Regions from separate parts of the Variovorax ureilyticus genome, predicted to be linked through region 2. Evidence: riboswitches for the same ligand, from Rfam matches in the RefSeq annotation. Region 2 holds a riboswitch; the other holds the start of a gene.
What was found. Region 2 has a riboswitch for glycine ahead of WKW77_RS10785 (FAD-dependent oxidoreductase). Riboswitches for the same ligand answer to the same signal wherever they lie in the genome.
Positions count from the first base shown of each region.

Region 1: another riboswitch for glycine. It lies ahead of gcvT (glycine cleavage system aminomethyltransferase GcvT); the one in region 2 lies ahead of WKW77_RS10785 (FAD-dependent oxidoreductase).

Region 1 covers NZ_JBBKZU010000003.1:404,703-411,932, forward strand. Annotated here, with positions in the region: gene gcvP (aminomethyl-transferring glycine dehydrogenase) at 1-1,833, opposite strand, end outside; gene gcvH (glycine cleavage system protein GcvH) at 1,889-2,266, opposite strand; gene gcvT (glycine cleavage system aminomethyltransferase GcvT) at 2,309-3,508, opposite strand; glycine riboswitch at 3,523-3,642, opposite strand; glycine riboswitch at 3,655-3,753, opposite strand; gene WKW77_RS09390 (ABC transporter permease/substrate-binding protein) at 3,775-5,307, opposite strand; gene WKW77_RS09395 (alpha/beta fold hydrolase) at 5,446-6,234, shown strand; gene WKW77_RS09400 (ROK family protein) at 6,256-7,230, shown strand, end outside.
Region 2 covers NZ_JBBKZU010000004.1:123,318-130,547, forward strand. Annotated here, with positions in the region: gene WKW77_RS10765 (copper chaperone PCu(A)C domain-containing protein) at 1-367, shown strand, start outside; gene WKW77_RS10770 (PhaM family polyhydroxyalkanoate granule multifunctional regulatory protein) at 451-1,215, shown strand; gene WKW77_RS10775 (FIST signal transduction protein) at 1,256-2,524, shown strand; gene WKW77_RS10780 (D-amino acid dehydrogenase) at 2,485-3,798, opposite strand; glycine riboswitch at 3,887-3,993, opposite strand; glycine riboswitch at 3,994-4,097, opposite strand; gene WKW77_RS10785 (FAD-dependent oxidoreductase) at 4,133-5,374, opposite strand; glycine riboswitch at 5,453-5,560, opposite strand; gene WKW77_RS10790 (helix-turn-helix domain-containing protein) at 5,706-6,440, opposite strand; gene WKW77_RS10795 (hypothetical protein) at 6,566-7,230, shown strand, end outside.

The DNA.
Region 1 (7,230 bases), on a different contig from region 2:
GGAGAACGGGATCAGGCACACGTTGCGATGGCCTTGCCCCTTGGCTTCATGGAAGGCCTTGATCGCGAGCAGGCCCGCGTACTCGCCCTGCGAGCCGGCATTGGGCTGCAGGCTGATGCCGGCGTAGCCGGTGGCTTCGCACAGCCACGCGCGCAACTGCTTGTCGAGCTGGTCGTAGCCGAGGCGCTGGCTGGCCGGCGCGAAGGGATGGATGTTCGCGAACTCGGGCCAGGTGATCGGGATCATCTCGCTGGTCGCGTTGAGCTTCATCGTGCAGCTGCCGAGCGGGATCATGCTGCGGTCCAGCGCGAGGTCCTTGTCGCCGAGGCTGCGGATGTAGCGCAGCATCGCGGTTTCGCTCTTGTGCGTGTTGAAGACCGGGTGCGTGAGGAACGCCGAGGTGCGGCGCAGGTCCTCGGGGATGCGCGAGGTCACGCGGGCGGAGAGTTCCTCGAAGCGCGGCATCGGCGTGCCTGTCGGCACGAAGAGCGCCCACAAGGTCTCGATGTCGGCGCGCGTGGTGGTCTCGTCCAGCGAGATGCCGAGGTGGTTCTGCACACGCTGGCCGAGGTTGACGCCGCCCGCTTCGGCACGTTCCACGATCTTCGCGGTGTCTTCGCCGGTCTTGACCGTGAGCGTGTCGAAGGCCGTTGCGTTGACCAGCTCGCGGCCCATCTGTTCGAGGCCTTGCGCAAGCACGGCCGTCAGTGCCGCCACGCGCTGCGCGATGCGCTTGAGGCCTTCGGGGCCGTGGTAGACGGCGTACATGCTGGCGATCACCGCGGGCAGCACCTGCGCCGTGCAGATGTTGGACGTCGCCTTTTCGCGGCGGATGTGCTGCTCGCGCGTCTGCAGCGCGAGCCGGTAGGCCGGCTCGCCATGCGCGTCGACGCTGACACCGACGATTCGCCCCGGCAACGAGCGCTTGAAATCGTCGCGGCAGGCGAGGTAGGCCGCGTGCGGTCCGCCGTTCCCCATCGGCATGCCGAAGCGCTGCGTGGTGCCGCAGACGATGTCGGCGTCCCACTCGCCGGGCGGCGTCAGCATGGTGAGCGCCAGCAGGTCGGCCGCGACGCAGAAGGCGGCGTCGAACTGGTGCGCATGGCCCGCGAGGGGCCGCAGGTCGTGCACATGGCCTGTCGTGGCGGGGTACTGCGCGAGCACGCCGAAGAACTCGCAGCTCGCCATCAGGTGCGGCAGGGTTTCGGAGATGGTGCTCACCCGCACCTCGATGCCGAGCGGCGCGGCGCGGGTCTTGATGACCTCGATGGTCTGCGGGTGGCAGTCGCCCGAGACCAGGAAGACGTTGCTCTTGCTCTTCACGCTGCGGCGCGCGAGCGTCATCGCCTCGGCCGCGGCCGTCGCTTCGTCGAGCATCGACGCGTTGGCGATCGCCATGCCCGTGAGGTCGCACACCATGGTCTGGAAGTTGACCAGCGCTTCCATGCGGCCCTGCGAAATCTCGGCCTGATAGGGCGTGTAGGCGGTGTACCAGGCCGGGTTCTCCAGCACGTTGCGCAGGATCACGCCGGGCGTGTGCGTGCCGTAGTAGCCCTGGCCGATGTAGCTCTTCGCGACCTTGTTCTTGCCGGCGATGGCCTTGAGTTCGGCCAGCGCTTCGGCTTCCGTCACTGCCGGCGGCAGGCGCATGGGCCTGGCGCGGCGGATGGCCGGCGGCACGATGCCGTCGATCAGCTCTGCGCGCGTGGCGGAGCCGATGGCCGGCAGCATGCGCGCTTCGTCCTGGGGTTCGATTCCGACGTGGCGTGCGATGAATTCATCGGCGTTCTCGAGATCGCCGAGCGAGGGGGTGAGGGGCAGGACGGTCGACATGTCAGCGGTTCGCAAAGAGGGCAGGCAGGGCAAGGAGAGGGGCTTCCTCGGTGACTCAGCTTTCAGCCGAGAACTTCTCGTAGGCGGTTTCGTCCAGGAGTGCATCGAGCTGTGCAGGATCGCTCACGCGCACCTTGAAGAACCAGCCCCCTTCCATCGGCGCGCTGTTGGCCAGCGACGGATCGGCGCGCAGCGCTTCGTTGACTTCCGTGATCTCGCCGGAAACGGGCATGAACACATCCGCCGCCGCCTTGACCGACTCGACCACACCGGCCACCTCGCCCTGGGCGAAGGACTTTCCCACCTCCGGCAGGTCGACGAAGACCACATCGCCGAGCGCGTCCTGCGCGTGGACGGTGATGCCGACGGTGACGAGCGCCGCATCCGATTCGGTGCGGACCCACTCGTGATCCTTGGTGAACTTGGTGGTCATGAAAAATGCTCCTTGATGAAAAAACGGTGAAAGCGTGTGACTTCAGCCGCGGTAGTAGCGGGCGGGAACGAAAGGCATGGTGCTGACTTCCATCGGTACCGGCTTGCCGCGCACGATCGCCTGGATGCGCGTGCCGGGCTCGGCATAGGCGAGCGCGACGTAGCCCATGGCGATCGGCCGGTCGACCGTCGGACCGAGCAGCCCGCTGGTGACATGGCCAATGGCCGCGCCTTCGAAGGATTCGAGCGGGGTGCCGTCGCGCACCGGGATACGCTCCAGCGCGACGAGGCCCACGCGCTTGCGCTTGAGGGTGTCGTGGTCGAGATGGCCGGCCGTGCCGGTCGATGCGGTGAACTGCGCCAGGATCTTCGCGGCGCCCGGGAAGCCGCCTTCGCGCGCGCCGCCCGCGCGGCGAACCTTTTGCATCGCCCAGCCGAGCGAAGCCTCGACGGGCGTGGTGGTTTCGTCGATGTCGTTGCCGTAGAGGCACAGCCCCGCTTCGAGCCGCAGCGAATTGCGCGCGCCGAGGCCGATCGGCTTGACTTCGGGTTGCGCCAGCAGCAGCCGGGCGAGCGCTTCGGCATCGGCGGCAGCAACGGAAATCTCGAAGCCGTCCTCGCCGGTATAGCCGCTGCGGGTGACGAAGGCCGGGATATTGCCGATGCGCACTGCACCGCCGGTCATGAAGACGAACTGCTCGATGCCGGGCGAAAGCCGCGCGAGCGTCGATGCGGCCTGCGGACCCTGAAGCGCGAGCAAGGCGTGGTCGGGCATCGGCAGGACCTGGCAGCGGTGGCCGATCTTCGCGTTGATGTGCGCGATGTCGGCGGCCTTGCACGCGCCGTTGACCACGACGAACCACGAATCGTGGCCTTCGTTGAAGAACATGAGGTCGTCGAGGATGCCGCCCTCGTCATTGAGCAGCAGCCCGTATCGCTGCTTGCCCGGCGCGAGCCCGGCAACGTCGACCGGCATGAGAGTCTCGAATGCGGCCGCGGCGTCGGGACCGACCAGTCGAAGCTGGCCCATGTGCGAGATGTCGAACAGGCCGGCGGCCTCGCGTGTGTGTTTGTGCTCGGCCATCAGGCCGGCGGGGTATTGCACGGGCATCGCGTAACCCGCGAAAGGCACCATGCGCGCGCCGAGTTCCACGTGCAGGGCGTGGAGCGGCGTCTTCAGAAGGTCGTCGGTCGATGCGGAAGCCAAGGCATTCTCCAAAGGCAAAGGGGTAGTCCGATCCATGACCGGAGCCATGGGCCACCCCTGCTGTCCGCTTTACCTGAGAGATTCACCCCACGATCGAGGCTTGCTCCTTCGGTGGACGATTCCGCCATCCGTCATTGCGGGGCGGGTCGCCTCTCTCCAGCAAGGAAACGCCCGCTGGGGCGCTTCGTCAGTCCTTTTGCCTGAGCGTTCGGGCCCCTGCAATGCGGGGCCCTGCGCCTTCGGCGGCCCCGTCGCGCGAGGCTCTCTCCTGACTGGGCGAGTGTAAGGGATCGACAGTCTCCTCAGCGCCCGCGACGCATCAGGTACTCGAGGATTTCGAAGACCGCTTCGCTCAGCAGCGCCAACGCCGCGGCCGGAATCGCGCCGGCCGCGAGCAACTGGCGGTCATTGAGCGCGAGGCCGGTCACGATCCGCTCGCCGAAGCCGCCCGCGCCGATGAAGGCGGCGATGGTCGCGGTGCCGATCGCGATGGTGGTCGCCGTCCGCACGCCGGCCAGGATGGTGGGCAGCGCCAGCGGCAACTGCACCAGGCGCAGGCTTTGGCCGTGGGTCATGCCCAGCGCCGTGCCGGCCATCCGCAGCCCGGACGGCACTTCCGTCAGCCCGGTCACCGTGTTGCGCATGATGGGCAGCAGCGAATACAGGGTGAGTGCGATCAACGCAGGCAAGGTGCCGATCACGCCGACGAGCGAGATCAGGATCGCCAGCAGCGCAAGCGATGGGATGGTCTGCAGCAGCCCCGTCAGCCCGAGCACCAGCGCGCGGGCGCGCAGGCGGGGAAACACGAGGATGCCCAGGGGCACCGCGATCAGGATCGCGAGCCCGACGGAGATCGCGACCAGCAGCAGGTGCTGGCGGGCGAGGCGGCCGAAGTCCGGACCGAACAGCTTGGCGGTGAAGCCGCGCGCGGCGGTGTCGCGGGATCCTGCTGCGCCGGCCGGCGCCTGCGCCTTGGCGGGCGCGAGGAAGTCCCGCGCGATGGAGTCGAAGGCCGCGCCGTTGAGCTCGGCGCGCGCATTCATCGCGATCATGGTCCGCTCGTCGATGCGGCCTTCGAGCTTCTGCAAGGCAGCCCATGCGGCCGGCCAGCGCGTGGGCAGGTCGAGGCGGTAGAGCACGACGGCGTCGTAGCGCGGGAAGTACTGCCGGTCGTCCTCCAGCACGCGCAGGCCGAGATGGTCGATCTTCGCGTCGGTGGTGTAGATGTCCATCACGTCGATCTGCTTCGCGGCGATGGCGTCGTAGGCCAGGCCGTGGTCGAGACCGGTCGGCCCCTGCTTGAACCCGTAGCGATCGGCGAGCCCCTGCCAGCCGTCGGCGCGGCCGATGAATTCGTTCGACAGGCCCAGCTTCAGCCCGGTGTGCTTGGCAAGATCGCTCAGGGTGCGGATGCCGAGCCGGTCCGCGTCCGCCGCGCGCATCGCGAGCGCGTAGCCGTCGTTGAAGCCCAGCGGAATCGCGGCGCCCAGGCCGAGGGGGCGCAGCGCGGCGTTCATCTGCTCGAGCGTCATCGATCCGTTGCTCTTGAGGATCTCCAGCGCGATGGTCCCGGTGTATTCGGCATAGAGGTCGATGCCGCCGGAGTTCAGCGCCTCGTAGACGATGGCGGTGTTGCCGAGCCCTTGCCGCACCACGGGCTGGGACGGCAGATGCGAAGCGGCCGTCTGCGCCAGCACCTCGGCGAGGATGTACGACTCCGTGAAGCGCTTGGAACCGACGCGCATCGTTTCTTGCTGAGCGTGCGACGGCATCGCGCCCCAAAGGAGCCCCACGCAGGCAAGGGCGGCGAACCAGATGCGGCGCAGCGGCGTCATCGATCCAGTGTATCGGCCCGACCGCCTTGTGGAACAGGGGAGGGAGCGGCATAGCGTGATCGGCGCCGAGGTGTTGTCCTACAGCGGGCGGTGCGTCGGGCCGATGCTGGGTTGACAAATCTGAACGCAAACTGAAGCGTGCTCATCAATTACGTCCGCCGCGGCGAAGGCAAGCCGTTGCTGCTCGTTCACGGGCTCGGCAGCAATTGGCGATCATGGCGGACGGTGCTGAAGCCGCTGGCCGCCGAGCGCAGCGTGACAGCGATCGACTTGCCGGGTTTCGGCAAGAGTCCGTCCCTGCCCGGCGAGGTCTCGATCCGTACGATGTCCGATGCCGTCTCGCAGTTTCTGCGGGAACACGAACTGCTCGGCACCGATGCGGTGGGCAGTTCGCTCGGCGCCCAGCTGGTGCTCGAACTGGCGCGACGGGGGGGCGTGGTCGGCGCCGTGGTGTCGCTGGGCCCGTTGGGCTTCTGGGCCGGCTGGGAACGGCAGGCCTACTGGGCATCGGCGTGCTTCTGGTGGCGTATGGCGCGGCTGATGCGGCATTCGATGCCGGCGATCGCCACGCACGAATGGTCGCGCGGGCTGCTCCTCGCGCAGCTTTCGGCGCGGCCGGAGCTGCTTTCTGCTTCGCATCTGGTGGAGGAGATGCGCAGTTGCGCTGCTTCGGCATCGTTCGGCGCGATGCTCGGCGGACTTGTGCGAGCCGCGCCCATGGAAGGCATCGCCGCCGGCCGTCCGGGCAAGAGGCTCGTGATCGGGTGGGGCCGTTCCGACCGGATCTGCCTTCCCCGGCAGGCCGAGCGCGCGCAGCGATTGTTCCCGGACGCGCGGCTGCACTGGTTCGAGCGTTGCGGCCACTATCCGCACTGGGATGCGCCGGAGGAAACCGCGCGCCTCATTTTGAAGACGACCGCCGATTGAACGGCGAAGGAGCGGCAAGGCATGGCCAGGCACAAGCACCGCAAGCGCACCGGCGACCACCATCCGCTGCCCGACGTGCATGGCGCGCGCGAGCTGCCCTCGGTGGTGGTCGAGGGCTACAGCCTCCAGTTGCGCGACAAGGACGGTTTCGTCGGCGACCAGGCGAGCCAGACTGCGTTCCGCGAACTGCTCGAACGCTGGCGCCGACGGCGTCGCAAGAAGGGCAACGATCCGCTGGGCGGCCTGCATTCCAGGGAACTGACGAAGAAGGCGCTCGATCAGGCACTCGGCAAGAAGGCGTCGGAGGCCGCGGACGTGGTCCACGGGGTCATCGAGGAATTCGCCGAGGAACTGGCCTGGGTGACCGAGCGCTTCATGCACCATCCGTCATGGAAGGGGGTGGAGCGAATCGTGATCGGCGGTGGCTTTCCGGAGAGCGATGTGGGGGAACGGGCGATCCTGCAGACCTCGGCCCTGCTGGAGGACATGGGGATCTCCGTGCAACTGGGCCGCATCAGCCACGAGACCGACGACGGCGGCCTGCTCGGATGGGTGCATCTGGTGCCGCCGCCGCTGCTCAAGGGGCACGACGCGATCCTCGCGCTCGACATCGGCGGCACCAACGTGCGCTGCGGCATCGTCAAGACGCGCAGGCGGCGTGCACGCGACCTGTCGAAGGCCAAGGTGATCCACCGCGAGAAGTGGCGCCACGCCGACGACGGGCCCAGCCGCAAGGTGCTGGTCGACCGCCTGGTGGAGATGCTCGAAGAGCAGATGCGCTACTGCGGCAGGAAGGGCATCCGCCTCGCCCCTTTCATCGGCATCGGCTGCCCGGGTCTGATCCGCAAGGACGGATCGATCGCGCGCGGCGCGCAGAACCTGCCCGGCGACTGGGAGAGCGAGAACTTCCACCTGCCGAGCCGGCTGTGCAAGCGGATCCCGACGATCGGCGGGGAGCCGACCGTCGTGCTCATGCACAACGACGCGGTCGTGCAG
Region 2 (7,230 bases):
TTCCGTGCCCGGCCAAAGCGGCACCGGCGCTTTCATGAAGCTCAGCGCGCCCTCGGGTGCCCGGCTCGTCGGCGCTTCCACGCCTGCGGCGGGCGTCGCCGAAGTCCACGAGATGAAGATGGAAGGCGACACCATGCGCATGCGCGGCCTGCCGAGCCTGGAACTGCCCGCGCGCCAGACAGTCGAGTTCAAGCCCGGCGGCTACCACCTGATGCTGATGGATCTGAAGCAGCCGCTCGTCAATGGAACGAGCGTTCCGCTGACGCTGCTCTTCGAAGACGCGAAGGGCCAGAGGAGCTCGCTCGAGCTCAAGGTGCCGGTTCAGACGGCCTCCGGCGCGGCCGCGGCAGGCGAGCACAAGCATTGACGGACAGGGCGGCGCGGGCCGCCCAAAACGCGGCCGCCTTGGAGTAAGCTGGCCGCACAACAACTCTCGTCCCGAGGCCCTTCATGAGCGACACGAGCAAGCCTTTCGCCTTCAGCCAGTTCGTTCCCGGATTCGATTTCCTCAAGAACCTGGCCAGCGGAAGCGCGGCAGCGGGCGCGACGCCCGGCATGCCGAGTCTCGCGAGTTGGGTCGCCCCGACACTCAGCGTCGAAGAAGTCGACAAGCGCATCCAGGAGCTCAAGACCGTGCAGTTCTGGCTCGAGCAGAACGGGCATGCGCTCAAGGCCACCATCCAGGCGCTCGAAGTGCAGAAGATGACGCTGTCGACCCTGCGCGGCATGAACGTGCAGATGGAGGATCTCGCGAGCGTCTTCACGCGGCAGGCGATGGCTGCGTCCGAGCCCGCGGCGGCACCCGCACCCAAGCCGGAGCCGAAGAAGGCCGAACCGGTCGTTGAAGCAGAAGAAGCGGAACAAGCGGAAGAAGCGGAAGAAGCGGAAGCCCCCGCGACCGCGAAGCCCTCCCGGCGCACGCGCGGCAACGGCGGCGACGCTGCGGCCGAGGAAGCGGGCGTGGTCGACCCGCTGCAATGGTGGGGGGCGCTCACGCAGCAATTCCAGCAGATCGCCAGCGCAGCCCTGCAGGAAGCTTCACAGTTGAAGATGCCCGTGATAGCCCAGCCGGCCACCGGCGCGGCGACGCGAAAGGCGCCGGCAGCCAAATCGGCCAAGCAGCCGGCTTCCGCGGAGAGCAAGGCGTCGGCCGGCGGCCAGCGTGCCGCCGCTGCCGGCAAGACGCGGGCTCCGGCGCGCAAGCGGGCGCGCTGAAGCCGGCACCGTATCCCTTCCCGCAGCGAAAGCCGTGCCCATGAAGATGTTTCCCTCGGGCCACGCCACCCATCCGCAATGGCGCATGGCCGCAGGGCTGGTGCTCGCGCAACTTCGGGCACAGATGGCGCTGCCCGACTACGCGCAGTCGCCGACGTTGGGCCTGCTCTACATCACCGACCACTATTCGGCCGATGCGCAGGAGATCCTTGATCACCTGGGCGCCGAACTGCCCGAGGTGACCGACTGGTCCGGCACGGTGGGCGTCGGCGTCTCGGCCAACAACGCCGAATATTTCGACGAGCCGGCCCTCAGCGTGATGCTTTGCGAGCTGCCGAGCGACCAGTACCGGGTGTTCTCCGGCGTGGCGCCGCTCGCGAGCACCGAGATGAGCGGCTTCTCGGCGCACACGGCACTCGTCCATGCCGACCCGCACACGCCCGAGCTCGCCGAGCTGATCGCCGAGATGGCGGAGCGCACCGATACCGGCTATCTCTTCGGTGGCCTCTCGTCTGGCCGTGCCGGCTCGCTGCAGTTCGCTGTCGGCGGCAACGGCAACATCCCGGGCCACGGCGCGCACGGCGGGGTGTTTTCTGGCGGCCTCTCAGGCGTGGTGTTCGGCGAAGGCGTGCGACTGGTGTCGCGCGTCACGCAGGGCTGCCAGCCGGTGTCGGAGGAACGCGAGATCACGGAGGCCGACGGCAACCTGCTGCTCAAGCTCGATGGCCGGCCGGCCCTCGACGTGCTGCTGGAGGATCTGCACGTGTCGCTCGACGAGCCCGAGCAGGCCATCGCCGCAGTCCGCGCCACGCTGGTGGGCCTCGCGGAAGCCGGCACCGATCGTGTTCGCCGCACGCGCGATCTGGGTTCCGACGTGCGGGTGCGGCACATCATCGGCCTCGATCCGACCCGGCGCGGCGTGGCGATCGCGGACGTCGTCGAGCCCGGCATGCTCATGTCCTTCTGCCGACGCAACGCGCAGGCCGCGCGCGCCGATCTCATGCGCGTCTGTGCCGAGATCCGCGAGGAACTGGAGCCCGAGGAGCAGACGCTCGCCACCGCGCGCGCGGTCGCCGGCGATGAAACCGGTGCGGGGCCGCATCCGGCGCGCCGCGTCGCAGGTGCGGTGTACGTGAGCTGCTCGGGCCGTGGGGGGCCGCACTTCGGCGCGCCGAACGCCGAGTTGCAGATCGTGCGCCACGCGCTTGGCGACGTGCCGCTCGTCGGCTTTTTCGCCGCCGGCGAGATCGCGCGGCATCACCTCTACGGCTACACCGGCGTGCTGACGGTCTTCACGGCCGGCGACTGAGCGGCACGCAGCCCGGTGAACGCGAAATCCACCTCGGGCGCGAGCCCGCTCACGATGCGCGCGATCGACTTTCCGGAGCCGCACGCGTGCGTCCAGCCGAGCGTGCCGTGGCCCGTGTTGAGGAACAGGTTCGGCAGCTTGGTCGCGCCGATCAGCGGCACGTTGCTCGGCGTCGCGGGGCGCAGGCCGGTCCAGAACTGCGCCTTCGATGCATCGCCCGCGCCGGGGAAGAGCTGCTCCACCCGACGCACGATCGCTTCGCAGCGCACGCGGTTGAGGTCGCGGTCGTAGCCGTTCAGCTCCGCAGTGCCGGCGATGCGCAGGCGGTCGCCGTTGGCCGATGTGTAGCGCGAGAAGACGAGCTTGAACTCATCGTCGGTCAGCGAGACCTGGTGCGCCTTCGTGGGATCGATCACCGGCATCGTGACCGAGTAGCCCTTGGCCGGATAGATCGGCAGGCGGATGCCCAGCGGCGCTGCGTAGAGCGGGCTGAGCGAGCCCATCGCGAGCACGTAGGCGTCGCCGCGGATGCGCTGGAAGCGGCCTTCGCTGTCGGTGGCTTCGACGTGATCGATGGTGCCGCCGGCTTCGCGCAGCGCGGTCACGGTGTGGCTCATGAGAAAGCGCACGCCAGCGGCTTCGGCGAGCTTGACGAGCTCGCGCGCGAAGCGGTTCGCATCGCCCGATTCGTCTTCGGCGGTGTAGGTGGCGCCGGCGAGCTGCGGGCGCATGTGAGCCAGCGCAGGCTCGAGTGCCACGGCCTCGTCGGCCGAAATCACGCGGCGCTCGCAACCGAGGGCGCGCATCTGCTCGGCCGGCTCGAGCGCGCCATCGAATTCCTTCTGGTTCGTATAGAAGTGCAGGATGCCCTGGGTGCGTTGTTCGTAGCCGATGCCGGTGTCGCGCCGCAGTTGCTGAAGCGTGTCGCGGCTATAAGTGCCCAGGCGCACGATCTGCTCGATGTTGTGGCGGGTGCGCGCCGGGGAGCATTCGCGCAGGAACTGCAGTCCCCAGAGCCACTGCCGCATGTCGGCGCGCAGACGGAAGAGCAGCGGCGCGTCTTCCTTGCCGAGCCATTGCAGCACCTTGAGCGGTGCGCTGGGATTGGCCCACGGCTCGGCGTGGCTCACCGAGATCTGGCCGCCGTTGGCGAAGCTGGTTTCGGCGGCCGGGGTGGCCTGCCGGTCGATCACGGTCACTTCGTGGCCGAGCTGCTGGAGGTAGTAGGCTGAGGTCACGCCGAGCAGGCCGGCGCCAAGAACGATCACGCGCATTTCAGAACCCTTTGAGGTTGCAGCGCTTGGACGAATGGAAACCGGTGCTGTGAAAAAAGAAAAGCAACCGGACTCTCGCGTCCAAGTTGCCGCTCCCCCTGTCCTCGGTACCTGAGAGATTCACCCGTTGCACCCGCAACAGGGCTTGCTCCTTCGGTGCATCACATGGCGTGATGGCTCTCCAGACGGCTCTGACAGTCGATTGCAGTACGGGCCCGTTGCGAGCCGACCTGAGCGTTTATGGGAGTTTGCGCCTTCGGTGGGGCCGCCTTCGCGGCCCGCTCTCCTGCAAGTGGGGCGATTGTAGGGACTTCGCCGCGCGCCGGCTACAGGTCTACAGGCCGCGGAACGCGAAATCGAGCTCGGGCCGCAAGCCGCTCACGATGCGCGCGATGGACTTGCCCGCGCCGAGCGCGTTCGTCCAGCTCGGCGTGCCGGGGGCCGTATTGAGGAAAAGGTTGGGCAGCCGCGTCTTGCCGATCATCGGCAGGCGGTTGCTGCTGACCGCGTGCATCGCGGTTTCGAGCGACGCGCGGCTGGTGTCGACCACGCCCGGAAAGAGGGTCTCGACGCGGCGAAGGATTGCATCGAAGCGGTCCGAATCGGGTTCGTTCTCCTCGTCATCGGAGACGCGGACCGTGGAGGTGATGCGCAGGTGGTGGCCGCCGGCGTTCTCCACCCGCCGGATGCGCAGCTTGCCCTGGCGGTCGTGCAGCGCGATGCGGGGCGCCATCGAGAGATCCTTGGTCGGCAACGTGACCACGTACTCGCGCACAAAGCGCAGCGGCATGTCGATGCCGAGGTGCTCGGCATGCAGCACGCTCGATGCGCCGAGCGCCAGCACATAGGACTGCGCACGCACGATCATCGGCTGACCCTGTGCATCCAGCAGCTCGACGTGGTCGATGCGGCCGTCGCGCTCCTTCAGCGAGACCACGGTGTGCTTCATCATGAAGCGCACGCCTGCCGCGCGGCACAGGAAGACGATGCCTGCCGCGAACTGCGAAGGGTCGCGCGCCGGATCGTCGGGCGAGTAGGTCGCGCCAGCCAGTCGGCCGCCCAAGAGATGCAGGGATGGCTCCAACCCGATCGCCTCGTCGGCCGACAGCAGGCGGTCCTCGCAGCCCAGTTCCGACCAATGCGGGGCCCGTTCGATGCGTCCCCGGAACGACTTGGCATCGGTGTAGACGGTCATATGACCGGTCGAGCGCGGGCGCTGCGGCATGCCGGATTCATCGCGCAGCGCGAGGGCGCTCCGGCGGCTGTAGGCGGCCAGGCGGACCAGGTGATCGAGCGGATTGCTTCCGGGAGGCATCGCCGCGCGGTCGAGCAGCTTCCCGAAACGACGACGCACGAAGGCCCGAAGGCGCGACCAGGGACCTGGCGCCGGCTTCGTCGGCAACGATACGTGGCCGGTGTCGGGCGCCGCAGTGCCTTCGGGGGAGGGAATCCGGCCCCGGGCCTTGGCAGCCGGCGTCGCATGGCGATCGATCACGATCACCTCGTGACCGAGCTGCTGGAGGTAATAGGCCGTCGTGACGCCGTGCAGGCCGGCGCCGAGTACTACCACGCGCATGTCCGAATCCTTTTGGGAGGGCATGAACGGCCGGGGCGAGTACTCACTGTGCGGAGCGTCGGACCGGGGGTTCAGATCGCCGCTCCCTCTGTCTCTTGTACCTGAGAGATTCATCGGCTGCGGCATGCAGCGGACTTGCTCCTTCGGTGCGCCGCGTCGGTGCGGCGTCTCTCCAGTCGGCGTTGTCTAAAAAGGGGGCAGTCAACGAACCGCGCTGCGGTTCACCTGAGCGTTCATGGGAGATTGCGCCACCGGTGGGACGGGTGCCGTCCGCTTTTCTGCCCGCCGAATTTTATCGAGGAAACCGGTTTCTGTCTTTTTCTGGCGTAGGTCAATTCCTGCGTAGACGGGTGAAAAGTTCGAACTCCCAGTTGCGCATTCCAAGCAGAAGGGTGTAGCCCTCGCGCTCTTTCGGTGACAGTTTCTGGTCGGTCTGATGCTGCTGGGCGAAGTCCTGGGCGACGCGCTGGAGGCGATCCAGAAAAGCGGGCGCGAGCGACTTGCTGATCGAGCCGTGCACCAGTAGCAGCCCTTCCGACGGGCCGTCGAAGCCGCCGCGGTAGTAGTCGAGCACGACGTTCTCGCGGAAGAAATCCATCACCGGCCCGTGCGGACGCCACCGGAAGGTCTTCGCGAGCTTCAGGCGATACCGGTTCAGCGGGCGCAGTTCGATGATGCCGATGCGATCGAGCTGCGCGAGGTAGCCGATGCACTCGGCCTCGGTCATGCGGTAGGCCGCGACGATCTGTTCCAGGGTCCATTGGCTCAGGACGCAGATCGCGACGAGCAGCAGCTTCTTGTCCTTGACCACCGCTTGTTCCTGCTCCAGCGTCAGTTCCTTGAGCAGCGGCTGCGAATCCGCCACGCGGCGCGCGAGTTCGGCGAAGTCGATCTTCAGGGCGCGGCAGATGGCGTCGACCCGGGTGAGCGGCATGTCACCCTTGGCGAGCATCCGCTTGACGCTGGATTCGGCCATGTCGAGCGACTTGGCGAGATCCGCGTAGGTCATGCGGGCATTCTTGAGTTCGTTCTTGAGAGCGACGACCAGGTCGACGGTGGTACTCATGGGAGAGGAGGGTATAGCCCGGCGATACCGGTGGTGGTGGATAAGTGCTCCGTATCGATTTTCGATGCCATGGAGAGGGTTGGCAACCTAGATTGCGCCCATCGAGTTATCTGTTGGAGTCCGCCATGTCGCTCTCGTCCCTCTCGAATCGCGAACGTTGCCTCCTGTCGCTGTTCGCGTTGCTTCTGCTGGCCGCAATCGCCGGGCCGGCGATTCCCGTTTCCGCCCCTGCCGGCGCGCCGTTCGCCGACGAGCAGGCCTGGGGCGCCGTGCCGAACGCCATGGACGTGCTGAGCAACCTGCCTTTCGCCGCGATCGGCATCTGGGGCCTGCGCTGGCTCCGCTGGCTCGACTGCGCGCACGAGGAAGCACTGGACGCCGCGCCGGTGCAGCATGCCGGATGGCACCAGCCGGTGAACACCCTCGATTGCGCCTGGATGTTCTTCGCGGGCCTGATCCTGACTGCGCTCGGCTCTGCCTTCTATCACCTGCAGCCCGACAGCGTGCGACTGGCCGCGGATCGTGCCGGTATGGCCGTCGCGTTCGCGGGCCTGATCGGCTTCGCAACCTGCGAGCGGGTGAGCGCCCGCGCCGGATGGCCCGCTGCATGGTTCACGCTGATCGGCGGATTGCTGGCCGCCGCGGTGTGCCACGAGACCGGCAACGCGCTTCCCTGGGCGCTGGTGCAGTTCGGCGGCATGGCCCTGGTCGCGCTGCTGTCGTTCGCGCGGCCGACAAGCGGCGCAGTGGGGCTCCGTCTGGGCTGGGTGATCTTCTTCTATGCCCTCGC